Regions from separate parts of the Nostoc sphaeroides genome, predicted to be linked through region 4. Evidence: predicted binding sites of a transcription regulator. Region 4 holds the regulator's gene; each other region holds the start of a gene.
What was found. The regulator NtcA, encoded in region 4, controls nitrogen genes in cyanobacteria. The targets are predictions, from matches to a motif close to TNTGTANNNNNNNNTACANA.

Region 1: the regulator NtcA is predicted to act here: its motif matches at 1,125-1,144, upstream of D1367_RS18925 (Glu/Leu/Phe/Val family dehydrogenase).
Region 2: the regulator NtcA is predicted to act here: its motif matches at 1,707-1,726, upstream of glnA (type I glutamate--ammonia ligase).
Region 3: the regulator NtcA is predicted to act here: its motif matches at 1,724-1,743, upstream of rpe (ribulose-phosphate 3-epimerase).

What each region holds. Positions count from the first base shown of each region.
Region 1 covers NZ_CP031941.1:4,251,989-4,255,155, forward strand. Annotated here, with positions in the region: gene D1367_RS18920 (beta-ketoacyl-ACP synthase) at 1-787, shown strand, start outside; gene D1367_RS18925 (Glu/Leu/Phe/Val family dehydrogenase) at 1,227-2,516, shown strand.
Region 2 covers NZ_CP031941.1:72,827-75,993, reverse strand. Annotated here, with positions in the region: gene gifA (glutamine synthetase inactivation factor IF7A) at 1-36, shown strand, start outside; gene glnA (type I glutamate--ammonia ligase) at 160-1,584, opposite strand; gene apcB (allophycocyanin subunit beta) at 1,943-2,452, shown strand; gene D1367_RS00415 (element excision factor XisH family protein) at 2,627-2,980, shown strand; gene D1367_RS00410 (XisI protein) at 3,035-3,167, shown strand, end outside.
Region 3 covers NZ_CP031941.1:2,475,158-2,478,324, reverse strand. Annotated here, with positions in the region: gene D1367_RS11120 (HetP family heterocyst commitment protein) at 1-78, shown strand, start outside; gene rpe (ribulose-phosphate 3-epimerase) at 990-1,697, opposite strand; gene D1367_RS11105 (S8 family serine peptidase) at 1,927-3,167, shown strand, end outside.
Region 4 covers NZ_CP031941.1:3,318,559-3,321,725, forward strand. Annotated here, with positions in the region: gene D1367_RS14635 (DUF3084 domain-containing protein) at 1-1,108, opposite strand, end outside; gene ntcA (global nitrogen regulator NtcA) at 1,277-1,948, opposite strand; gene fabI (enoyl-ACP reductase FabI) at 2,330-3,106, shown strand.

The DNA of each region.
Region 1 (3,167 bases), 930 kb from region 4:
ATTACCTCACATGAACGCGATCGCAGCTGCAAGACAAATTGGTGCATCAGGTATAGTTTTGGCACCGATGGCAGCTTGTGCAACTGGAATTTGGGCGATCGCTCAAGCAGCTTTGCTTATCCAAACTGGGCAATGTCAACAAGCGATCGCTGGCGCAGTGGAAGCGCCGATTACACCCCTAACTTTAGCTGGGTTTCAGCAGATGGGTGCTTTGGCGAAAACTGGGGCTTATCCCTTTGATTTGCACCGGGAAGGCTTAGTGTTGGGCGAAGGCGCAGCTGTGTTTGTCTTAGAATCAGCAGAGTTAGCAAAACAGCGTCAAGCAAAAGTGTATGGTGAAATTCTCGGTTTTAGCTTGACTAACGACGCATATCATGGTAACTCACCAGAACCTGAAGGGAAAAGTGCGATCGCTGCTATCAAACAATGTCTAGAACGTAGTTGTCTCTCACCAGGCGATATTGATTATATTCATGCTCATGGCACAGCTACCCAGCTAAATGACCAAATGGAGAGCATGGTAATCCAGGGTTTGTTTCCTCAAGGGGTGGCAGTTAGTTCCACCAAAGGAAGCACAGGCCATACACTAGGGGCATCTGGAGCTTTAGGTGTAGCTTTTTCTCTCATGGCATTAAAGCATCAAATATTACCACCTTGTGTAGGATTGCAGCAGCCAGAGTTTGATTTAAATATCGTTACATCTGCACGTCTAAGTAAAATTCGCCAGGTATTATGTTGCAGTTTTGGTTTTGGGGGACAGAATGCCGCGATCGCGTTAGCAAGGTAGAAACTAGTGGGTTTATCATAATATATAAATTTTGATTAAGGGGCGCACAGCTGTCATTGATGTCAACTTAACGTCAAAGCAAGCCTAGAACCAGCTTTTAGATATTGTCTTACTTGTCTGGTTGTCTCGTTCCCAGTCTCAGACTGGGAATGCCGTCCTGGTGGCTCTGCCGCCAGAAAGGGAGGCGGCAGAGCCGCAATTGAAGAGCATTTCCCGACTCTGGCTGGAAACGAGATTTGAAAAGGCTTTTAGCTTAAGTTGACACCAATACACATCTGTACTCCCCTACAAACAGTGATTTTTGAATAATTTTCCATACCAGAATATAAAAAATAAAACTGTAACAATAACTACAATATTCCTATTATCCCCAAAGAAAGGATAAGCTAGTTACAGATGATATCCGGTTCGTAAAGATACCGTGATTAGGAGAAAATTTATGATTTCAAAATCCTCGTTGCTGTCAGAACCTGCTTCTCCAGCGCATATATGCCCATTTGATCAAGCCTGTAGCTACTTAGAAGCGGCAGCTAAAGAGTTAAATTTAAATCAGGGTTTGCTGGAAATTCTCAGCCATCCGCGTAAGGTTGTTACGGTTTCGATTCCCGTGAAGCTAGATGATGGGGAAATACAGGTTCTTGCTGGACATCGCGTACAGCACTCTGATGTCTTAGGCCCATACAAAGGGGGAATTCGTTTCCATCCGGCTGTGACATTGCGCGAAGTATCCGCTCTAGCAATGCTGATGACCTGGAAATGTGCTTTATTAGGTATTCCTTACGGTGGTGGTAAGGGTGGCATTGCTATAGATCCCAAACGCTACAGTGTTGGCGAATTAGAGCGAATCAGCCGCCGTTATATCAGCGAGTTGATTAAAGATATTGGGCCTTCCGTAGATATTCCTGCCCCAGATATGGGTACTTCTGCCCGTGAGATGGCTTGGATGATGGACACTTACTCTGTAAATGTTGGTCATGCTGTACCAGGGGTTGTAACTGGGAAGCCGCTTTCTATTGGTGGTTCGCTGGGGCGAGAAATGGCAACCGGACGTGGCACGATGATTATTGTCCGTGAGGCGCTAGCAGATCAAGGTAAATCCTTGGCAGGAGTGCGAGTAGCTATTCAGGGTTTCGGTAACGTTGGCGGTGCCGCAGCAGAGTTACTATATGAAGCAGGCGCGAAAATCATTGCTGTTTCAACTGGTGCTGGGGGAATATTTTCCGAAGTTGGTCTTGATATTCCCAAGTTGAAAGTCTACGCTGCTGAAAATCGCAAGAGTATTGTGGGTTTCCCGCAATCTGTACCAATTAGTAATGCAGATTTATTAACTTTACCCTGTGATGTCTTAATACCAGCAGCTTTGGAGAACCAAATCACTGAAGAAAACGTGAATCAGGTACAGGCGCGAATTGTCGCAGAAGCAGCTAACGGCCCGGTTACTCTTGAGGCTAACTTGGCATTAGAGGCGCGGGGTGTGACAGTGTTACCAGATATTTTGGCCAATGCTGGCGGTGTGGTAGTCAGTTATTTGGAATGGGTACAGGGTCTTTCCTACGTATTTTGGGATGAGGAGCGCGTCAACCGCGAAATGGAGCATTTGATGGTGCAAGCCTACCGCAAGGTGATTCACCAGTCGGAGGTACGGCAAATTTCTTTAAGGTTAGCAGCTTACACATTGGGGGTTGGTAGAGTGGCTCAGGCGCTGACTGATAGAGGTCTTTATCCTTAGGATTTAGGCATACATAGCAGGTTTTTAATTGAATAAATATGTAGGGGCACAAAAATATAGCGGTTCTCGTTTACGTGAGGTACACCCGTAGGGGCACGGCACTGCCGTGCCCTTACACCTTGCGATATAATGTTGTACCGCATCTGAATGGGAACCGCTATATAATACAATACCGTTCAGTTAAGCGCTATTTCTACTAAATCGCCGTCTCTATAAGACGCGATAAATCGCCGTCTCTACAAGTGTTTTGGTCTTATCTGAACTGTATTGCTATATAATATTGTGGCCTTATATATCAATACAGTTCAGTTAAGCAATTTTTTCCTTCTCTTTCTTCTCTCTGCGTCCTCTGCGTCTTGGCGGTTCGTTAAAAAATTGACTTGGATAACACAATACTGTTCAGTTAAGGCTAAAACCTTTTGGCAGAGTCAAGTTTTTTAACGAACCACAGAGGCGCAGAGGACACTGAGAGAATAAATAAATGCTTAACTGAACTGTATTGCCTTATATATTTAGGACTTACGCACGGGTAACGGAAAACGAACCACAGAGGGCGCAGAGGTCACGGAGAAATGAGAGTTTTAGAGGGTTTTTGCGTAAGTCCTAATATTATTAATAGCGAGTATTTTTATTAAGCGATCGCTACAAAAT
Region 2 (3,167 bases), 3.2 Mb from region 4:
ATGATTTATGGGCCAAGCCATGCTTCTATGAGCTAAGTTTCAAGAGTTTTAAGGTTGATTTTTTAAGTGAATGTCTCAACTCACAACTCTGGAAAAAAAGCCACCCTCTACTCTAGGGTGGCTAAACTTATATATTAGATAGATAGATACGGTACTTAATTAAGCATCGTAATAGAGGTAAAACTCGTAGGGATGAGGACGCAGCTGCAACTGCTTGACTTCGTTACCTAGCTTGTAGTCAATCCAATTTTCGATAAAGTCTTCCGTGAACACGCCTGATTCTGTCAAGAAGGCGTGATCTTTTTCTAGTGCTTGCAACGCCAGTTCTAAAGAACCTGGAGTTGAAGGAACCTTTGCTAGTTCTTCTGGAGAGAGTTCATAGATATTCTTATCTAAGGGTTCACCAGGATGAATTTTGTTCTTGATGCCATCGATACCAGCACAAAGCATTGCAGCAAATGCCAAGTAGGGGTTAGAAGTAGCATCTGGACAACGGAATTCTAAACGCTTGGCTTTGGGGTTAGTGCCAGATAAAGGAATACGGATAGAAGCAGAACGGTTGCCTTGGGAGTAAGCTAAGTTCACTGGTGCTTCATAACCAGGTACTAAGCGCTTGTATGAGTTTGTGCTGGGGTTGGTAATTGCCAACAGCGCTGGTGCGTGTTTGAGAAGACCACCAATGTAGTACAATGCCATGTCGCTCAAACCAGCATACTTATCACCTGCAAACAGAGGTTGGCCGTCTCTCCAGATGGACTGGTGACAGTGCATTCCCGAACCGTTATCGCCAAAAATCGGTTTTGGCATGAAGGTAACGGTTTTACCGTATTTTTTGGCAACGTTCTTGATGACATATTTGTAAATCATCAACCAGTCAGCCGCTTCGATCAACTTGCCAAACTTGAAACCTAGTTCGCACTGACCACCAGTAGCTACTTCATGGTGATGCTTTTCAATGGGTACACCTAATTCTGCCATTACCAACAGCATCTCTGTACGGATATCTTGAAAAGAATCCGTTGGTGCGACTGGGAAGTAACCTTCTTTGAAGCGTGGTTTGTAACCCAAGTTGGGTTTGTTCTCTGTACCGGCTTTACCGGAATTCCAAGCACCTTCTTCAGAATCTAAGAAGTAGTAGCCTTCGTTGGCGGTTTGGGCAAATCTAGCACTGTCAAAGATAAAGAACTCAGCTTCAGGGCCAAAGAAAGCTGTGTCACCAAGACCAGTAGAAACCAGGTAATCTACTGCTTTTTGGGCAATAACGCGTGGGCAACGATTGTACCATTCACCCGTGCGGGGTTCTTTGATACTACAAATTATACTTAGTGTTGGCACTTCCATGAATGGGTCGATCCAAGCAGTGTTGGGGTCGAGTACCATCGTCATGTCAGATTCATTGATCGCTTTCCAACCCCGGATGCTGGAACCATCAAAAGGTACGCCATCAGTGAACGCAGTCTCATCGATTTGGTTTTGGTACAGTGTGAGGTGCTGCCAAGTCCCTACTGTGTCGATGAATTTGAGATCAATCAGTTGAATTTTTTCATCTTGAATTCTCTTCAAGAGTTCTTGGGGTGTTGTCATTGTTACTCCTTCTCTACCAATTTCCTAAAGTAAACCAGAATCTTACATTGCATCCTAACCCTGCTGATCTCAATCAGGCCGTGACACACCAGAAATATCTTAAATACTAGACATTAGGAGATTTTGTAGCTTGTGCTACAGATATCTGGATTACAGGTTATATTAACCTTTCAGGGATCATCTCTACAAAACTGGAAAGTTCATCACATCAGGGGTCAACTTTGGCATAAAATCCTTAGATAGTGGATAAATTGTTTTTGTGCCAAATCTATATTTAAATAGCACAAAAGTTTACTGGTGGATAAGTGCAGCCAAATAAATATCAAAGCATAAATAGCAAGGATTGGGAGAAAAAAGAATGCGCGATGCGGTAACAAGTTTAATTAAGAATTATGACTTAGCTGGTCGGTATTTTGACCGGAATGCGATCGATAGCCTGAAGTCTTACTTTGACAGTGGTACAGTCCGAGTCCAAGCGGCGGCGGCGATCAACTCTAATGCAGCTGCACTTGTCAAGCAAGCTGGTTTAAAGTTATTTGAAGAACTGCCAGAATTGATTCGCCCCGGTGGAAATGCTTATACAACTCGTCGTTATGCAGCTTGTCTGCGGGATATGGACTACTATTTGCGCTACGCCACCTATGCGCTGGTTGCGGGGAATACGAATGTATTGGATGAGCGTGTGCTACAAGGGCTACGGGAAACTTACAATTCTTTAGGAGTGCCTATTGGGCCTACGGTTCGCGGTATCCAAATTCTCAAGGATCTGATTAAGGAACAAGTAGCAGCAGCAGGTGTAGTTAATACTGCTTTTGTGGATGAACCATTTGATCACATCACACGCGAGTTGAGCGAACAGGATATTTAGTCATTCAAGAACAAGTATAAAATATAGCGATCGCACTTTTGTCTTTGTTGGGAAAGAGCGATCGCTTTTTTATAAGGGCTTTATCCAAGCTTTCGCCACCACATTGCAACATCGCGCCTCGGTAAAATAGTTTTGCTAGATTAAAGCTGTGTTTTTGGAGCTATCTTTCGATTAATGCCAGCCAGAGATATCTATCATGCCGCAGTCATTAAAGCACTTATAGCAGATGGTTGGACAATAACCAACGATCCATTATACCTCGCATACAGAGGTAGAGAACTTTACGTAGATATTGGAGCAGAAAGAGTTACCATTGCTGCTGAGAGAGATAATCAAAAAATAGCTGTTGAAATCAAAAATTTTCTCAGTCCTTCTCCTGTAAGTGATCTCCAGGAAGCTGTAGGAAAGTATGAAGCTTATCGCAGTGTGCTAAAAGAACTACAACCAAAACGCCAACTTTATTTAGCAGTTCCCAAGCGAGTCTATGAAGGTATATTTTCCGAACGCTTTGGTCAGCCTAATTCTTAATAGCATAGGAATAAACCTAATTGTCTTTGAGGAGCAACTAGAAAGGATTATCAGATGGATAAACTAGCTCGGTATCGTGAAATTATTCGTCAGTTGATATTTGATTATGCTAGTCACAAGCCTGCTAACGGTCAAATAGAGACAGAACCAGTTATTGACTCGGAGCGAAACCACTACGAAGTGTTAC
Region 3 (3,167 bases), 840 kb from region 4:
GAACATCAATCAAGGAAATCGCCATTAAAACCAGAAGGCAGCCAAGATATTTCCTTGAAACGCTGTGGAGTCAATTAAAAAAAATTTGGAATCCAGAGATTCTGCCCTAGAGTTGATTGAGTGTCTGAGAGCCTACTATGCTAATTTAAAATTCTTAGCATGGTAGGTTTTCTATAGCAGTGATTAATTTGATATTTTTCTTAAAAATCTGCCAAAATGGCAAATATATACTGATGATATTGGTAAACTAATAACAACTACAACTTCAACCAAAATAGAGGTGATTAGCGGCAAGCAAGTTAATTTTAATAAATAAAATCAATGATTAGTTCTGACTATGAAATAAATCAAACTGATTACAAAACTAGTCAGCATTTCATGGAGTAAATAACTCCTAAGTAGGTCGGCGAGAAAAACCAAACTATGTAACGAAAAGTAAAATATCTGTATTTGGCTCGTAGTTGCGCTTTAGCGCTAAACCGCAACTACAAACCAGTGATGATTATTTGCGCCGACTTACTTATACCAAGACCAACGATAGAACCGTTGCTGCTGGTGGTTCTTTTTCTGAGGAAGTCTCAGCAAAGAGAATTTGGGGAGGTGGATTCCCCCAATCCAAATTTTACACAGCTTTCATCGACTGCAGACGATGTGAGTAATGCTTATAAAACTTTCTATCCTGTGGTTGGTGTTGCTTTAGTTAAATAAAGCAAACGCTTAACACCAATAACAGGAACGGAAACAGAAAAGTGACGGTAAAATCGTTGTCGTGGCTAGTAGAACTAGTAGGTCATACGCTTCTCTTTCGACTATTGTAATCCTATTCCTCCCAACCTGGATTATCTCTGCTTTCTAAATTTTCAATTTATATAGCAACTACTGGAAGTTCAAAACTTGAATAGCTTCCAGTTTTTTTATGTGTAAATAAAAATAGGGTAGACAATTTGCCCACCCTACTTTTTGTAGAGAATAATTAATCCAAAAATGAATTAAACCTTAGCTAATTCTGGCGTAGGACGCTTGCTATTGCGAATTGATGTAATAGCCTCAGCATAATCCTTAGCGTTAAATACAGCTGAACCGGCGACAATTGCATTAGCTCCCGCTTCCAAAACTTGCCAGGTATTATTTGCCTTGAGTCCTCCATCCACTTCAATCCAAGGGTCAAGACCGCGTTCATCACACATTTGACGCAGCTTGCGGATTTTGGGTAATACACCAGGGATAAAGCTTTGACCACCAAAACCAGGGTTGACGCTCATAATCAGTACTAAATCGCACAAATCTAGAACGTATTCAATTAGCTCTAGAGGGCTACCAGGATTAAGTACAACTCCAGCTTTCTTACCAAGCTCTTTAATTTGCCCCAAGGTGCGGTGCAGGTGTGGGGAAGCATTATGCTCGCAGTGTACAGAGATAATATCGGCACCCGCCTTAGCAAATCCTTCTACATATTTTTCTGGCTCCACAATCATCAAGTGGACATCCAGGGTCTTGGTGGTAACCGGACGAATCGCCTCCACAATCAGAGGGCCTATTGTAATATTAGGTACAAAACGACCGTCCATGACATCAACATGAATCCAATCCGCTCCAGCCGCGTCTACGGCGCGAATTTCATCACCCAGACGACTAAAATCGGCTGATAGGATAGATGGAGAAATGACAATGGGTTTTTGAGATAGGTTTTGGGTCATGGCTAGTGGATTTTTAAGCGTCCTCGTCTGTAAGCATTGTAACAAAACATTGAGCAAGACTCATAATTTTGATCCCGGATTTTTTGGGAGTGGGGAGATGAGGGAGAATAATAACTCCTAACTCCTAACTCCTAACTCCTAACTCCTAACTCCTAACTCCTAACTCCTAACTCCTAACTCCTAACTCCTAACTCCTAACTCCTAACTCCTAACTCTTGACTAATAACAAATGACTAAAAAACTAACCTGGATAATTTGGGGATTAAGTGCTTCTTGTTTGAGTGCGCCGGTAATTGCTTCGGCTTTAGAATCTGCTATAGGAACTAATGGTATTGATGCTCTGAGGCTACACCGAGCTCCTTATAATTTAATCGGTCGCAAGGTTGCTATTGGTCAGGTGGAAATTGGCCGGCCTGGAATGTTTGGGTGGGATAAGGCGGTGTCTAAAAATCGCGCTATATCTTTAGCGGCGGTGTTCTTACGCAATGGGCCAGCTAAATCAAATAGCGGTGTTGACCCCCACGCTTACAATGTCGCTGGGATGATGGTGAGTCAAGACAAAGCTTTGCCGGGGGTTGCTCCGGGAGCGCGACTGTATTCGTCTGCGGTGGGTTCCACTAAAAATATGGGTCAGCCAGAAGAGTGCTTATCAGCCCAGCACATAGCGTTACAAAATGGTGGCGATGTGCGGGCCATTAACTTTAGTTTTGGTGAACCTCTGACGCGCGATCCTAGACCAGAAGCTACTTTAGACGGCAATGCTTTACTAACTTTATGTGTTGACTGGTCTAGTCGCGTTCATGATGTTTTGTATGCGATCGCAGGCAACCAGGGTAAGGGGGGTATTCCCATCCCTACAGATAATTTTAACGGAATGAACGTGGCTTTTTCATCCCACCGTGGGAAAGTTTTTAATAAAGTAGACGTGGCTAATCTGGCGGGCGCTAACCAAGGAGTGAGTGGAAGGCTAGCTGGAAGGGAATTTAATCTTGATGGGCGTCCTGCTATCAGTTTAGTTGCTCCTGGGAATAATATTCCCTTGCTCAATCCAGATGGCAAAGTGAATAAGGTTACAGGTACTAGTTTTGCAGCGCCTCAAGTTACGGCTAGTGTTGCTCTGTTGCAAGAATTTGCTGACCGACAGATACGGACAAAACAACCGCACTGGAGCATTGATGCTCGCCATTATCAAGTAATGAAAGCTGTATTGCTGAATTCAGCAGACAAAATCCAAGATAGCGGTGATGGCTTGCTGTTGGGAATGAGCCGGACATTAATTGATAAAAAAAATCAAAGCTGGCTGGATTCTGATGCTTATAAAGATCCAAAAATTCCCTTGGATGCTCAAATGGGAGCGGGTCATTTAAATGTATTTCGCGCTTATCAGCAATTTAGTAGCGGTCAATGGCAGCCATCAACGGCTGTACCTGCCATTGGTTGGGATTATCGCACAGTTAATGCTGGAGCGTC
Region 4 (3,167 bases):
CGTATTCTTGACCATCGCCAATCGGCTTGCTCAATTGGTCAACCCTATCCTGGGTTACGCGCAGTAGCTCTACATTGGCAGGATTTGCCCCAGGTTCACTTAATTCGAGGTTAGCGTTGCGATTAGCTTCTTGTAAAAGTTGTATCACTGCCTGACGAGCGGCAGCAGGTTGGTTAACACGAATTACAGCAGCAGATAGAACTTGACCGCGAACTAAAGCCAGCTTACCCAGACGCAGGTCGCGGTAAGACTGATAATATTTTTCCAACCTGGCAACTTTTATCTCTAGTTGCTCCTGTTGTGCTTCCAATTCTTTGAGGCGCGATTCCCGTGTGGCAATTACTTGCTCTCGCGCTGCAACTTCTACATTACGCTTTTGAATCAATTGATCGAGTTGGGAGATTTTTTGATCGCGCACTTCTATGGCTTCTTGGCGATTAGCAAGTTCGCGATCGCGTTTTTCAATCGCTGTTTTGGCTTCGTCAATAGCTTTTTTAGCTTCAGCGTATAGTCGTTGACGTTCTGTCTTCAGTAGTTCAACTGCCGCTTGTAGCTCCTTTCTCTGATTGTAAACGCTTTGCAATTCAGCTATAGCTTTTTGGTACTGAGGTACAACCTGTTCTAGCTGACTTTGAGTGCGTTGGAGTTGAGTTTGAGTTTGAGCTTGTTGACTAATGGTGCGGTTCAACTGAGCTTGTGTTTGGCGTTGTTTGGCATTCGCCGCCTGCAAATATTGATTAATTACCTGCAAGTCTTGTTGTGCTTTTGCTTGGGCAATTCTTGCTTGATTTAGCTCGCTCTCTACCTGACTTTTCTGAGTTTCTGCGGTTTTTAGCTGTTCCCGCTTCTGTCTGAGGTCTGTTTGAATATCTTCTAATTCAAAGACTCCCTTTCGCAAGCCTTCGTCGGCAGCGAATAAAATTCCTAAAGTTGATGCGGAAATCAAACCGCCCGTAAAAATAGTTACCAGTACAGCAGTATTTTTCGGACGAAGGTTAAAAAGTGAGAGGCGGGCTTTGCCAACTCGTGTGCCGATGCGATCGCCCACGGTTGCAATTACGCCTCCCAGAATCAAAATTGCTGCGATGAGGATGTATCCGGTGGTCATCTTTAGCTACCGAAATCCTTCCAGATACAGCCTACTACTTTTAAGCATTGTCTGGAAAGAAGTGGAAATGGGCAATAGCTGAAATTACTCAATTTTAGATTTACCTCTAGCTATTAGTGTCATTTTTTAAAATAGAACACGCGCCGATTCCCCTTTCTCCAATTGATTTTATGTGAATTGCCTACTTAAGGTAACAGGTTTATGCACAGTAATCTTCTTTTTGTGGATAGAAATCATCTTTTTCTCACGCAAATCCCCTAGTAGCCTAGTAACAGTAACACGAGTTGAACCAATTGCCTCTGCGATCGCTTGATGAGATAACTTCAGATCAATTGTGATCCCATCTGCACAAGGAACTCCAAAATCCCGACAAAGAATTAGCAAAAAACTTACCAACCTAGAACCCATATCTCGGTGAGCGAGAGTTTCAATCATCATCTCCGTTTGTAAAATGCGCGAAGACAGACCTCGCAGCATTAACATTGATAATTCTGGATTTTCCTTGAGCGCTTGCTCCACTTGTTCAATTGGTGCTGACAGTAATTCCGCAGGCGTAAATGCAACTGCATGGTAAAATCTATCCGACTTATTTCCTGTCAGCAATGACAATACACCAAAAACACTATTTTCCCGCAATAGCGCTACCGTTATTTCCTCTCCTGCCTCATACACCCTGGAAAGTTTAACAGCACCTTTCAAAAGAAAATAAACTCGTTCGGCAGGATCGCCAGGAAAAAAGATCGTTTTATTGCGTTCAAACGTTTCCACAACTGGCGGAAACGCCCCGGTCGCCATCTGACGAAATACATTTGCTAGGGCTTTATCTTGTGTCACGATCATCTCCCTTCCCCTACCCAATGCCGGAAAAACAAAAACTGATTACCTAAGAATACACCCGAAAAATGAATAAAGCACCGTCAACCTTTCTGTACTTTCCTATACTCAAACTAATCTCTTCATAACTCTTTGTTTATAATGATACATAATTGTTGATCCTTTCAGCTACAAATTGTTGATAAGTACTTCCAATAGCAGTATTAGAAAGGGTTTTTTAAAGAACAAATAAAGTTATTTTGGAAATATCTTTAGGAAAAATCAAGATTTTTGTCATAGCAAACACTCTTACCAATATTCATTTTTGCAAATCCTGTATAAAACAAAGACAAAACGTGCCTCAGATTCTAGTATGCTCCTAGATGATCGATCGCATTAACAATTTATATGCTAAATCTGACTGGAAAAAATGCTCTTGTTACAGGTATTGCCAATAACCGCTCGATCGCCTGGGGCATCGCCCAACAGCTGCATAAAGCCGGTGCAAACCTGGGTATTACCTACCTGCCCGATGAACGCGGCAAGATGGAGAAAAAAGTTGCGGAATTGGTAGAACCTCTCAACCCCAGTTTATTTCTTCCCTGTAATGTCCAAGATGAAGACCAGATTAAATCTACCTTTGAGACAATCCGCGAAAAGTGGGGGAAGCTAGACATCCTCATCCATTGTCTGGCCTTTGCCAGCAAAGACGATTTGACTGGAGATTTTAGTCAAACCTCTCGTTCTGGCTTCAACACCGCCTTAGAAATCAGTACCTACTCGCTGGTGCAGTTAAGTGGTGCAGCTAAACCTTTGATGACAGAGGGAGGTAGTATCGTCACCCTCACATATTTAGGCGGTGTTAGGGCAATCCCTAACTATAATGTCATGGGAATTGCCAAAGCTGGCTTAGAAATGAGTGTACGTTACTTGGCTGCTGAACTAGGGCCACAAAATATCCGCGTCAATGCCATCTCCGCAGGCCCCATCCGCACCTTGGCATCTTCAGCAGTGGGTGGAATTTTGGATATGATTCATCATGTAGAAGAAGTAGCTCCCCTACGACGCACCGTAACTCAGCTAGAAGTGGGTAACGCTGCCGCTTTCTTATGTAGTGATTTGTCTAGCGGTATTACCGGACAAATTCTATATGTAGATGCAGGATATGAAATTATGGGAATGTGACGCGATAAAGTTATGAGTTAGGAGTGAGGAGTTAAGAGTTAAAAATTTATAACTCATAACT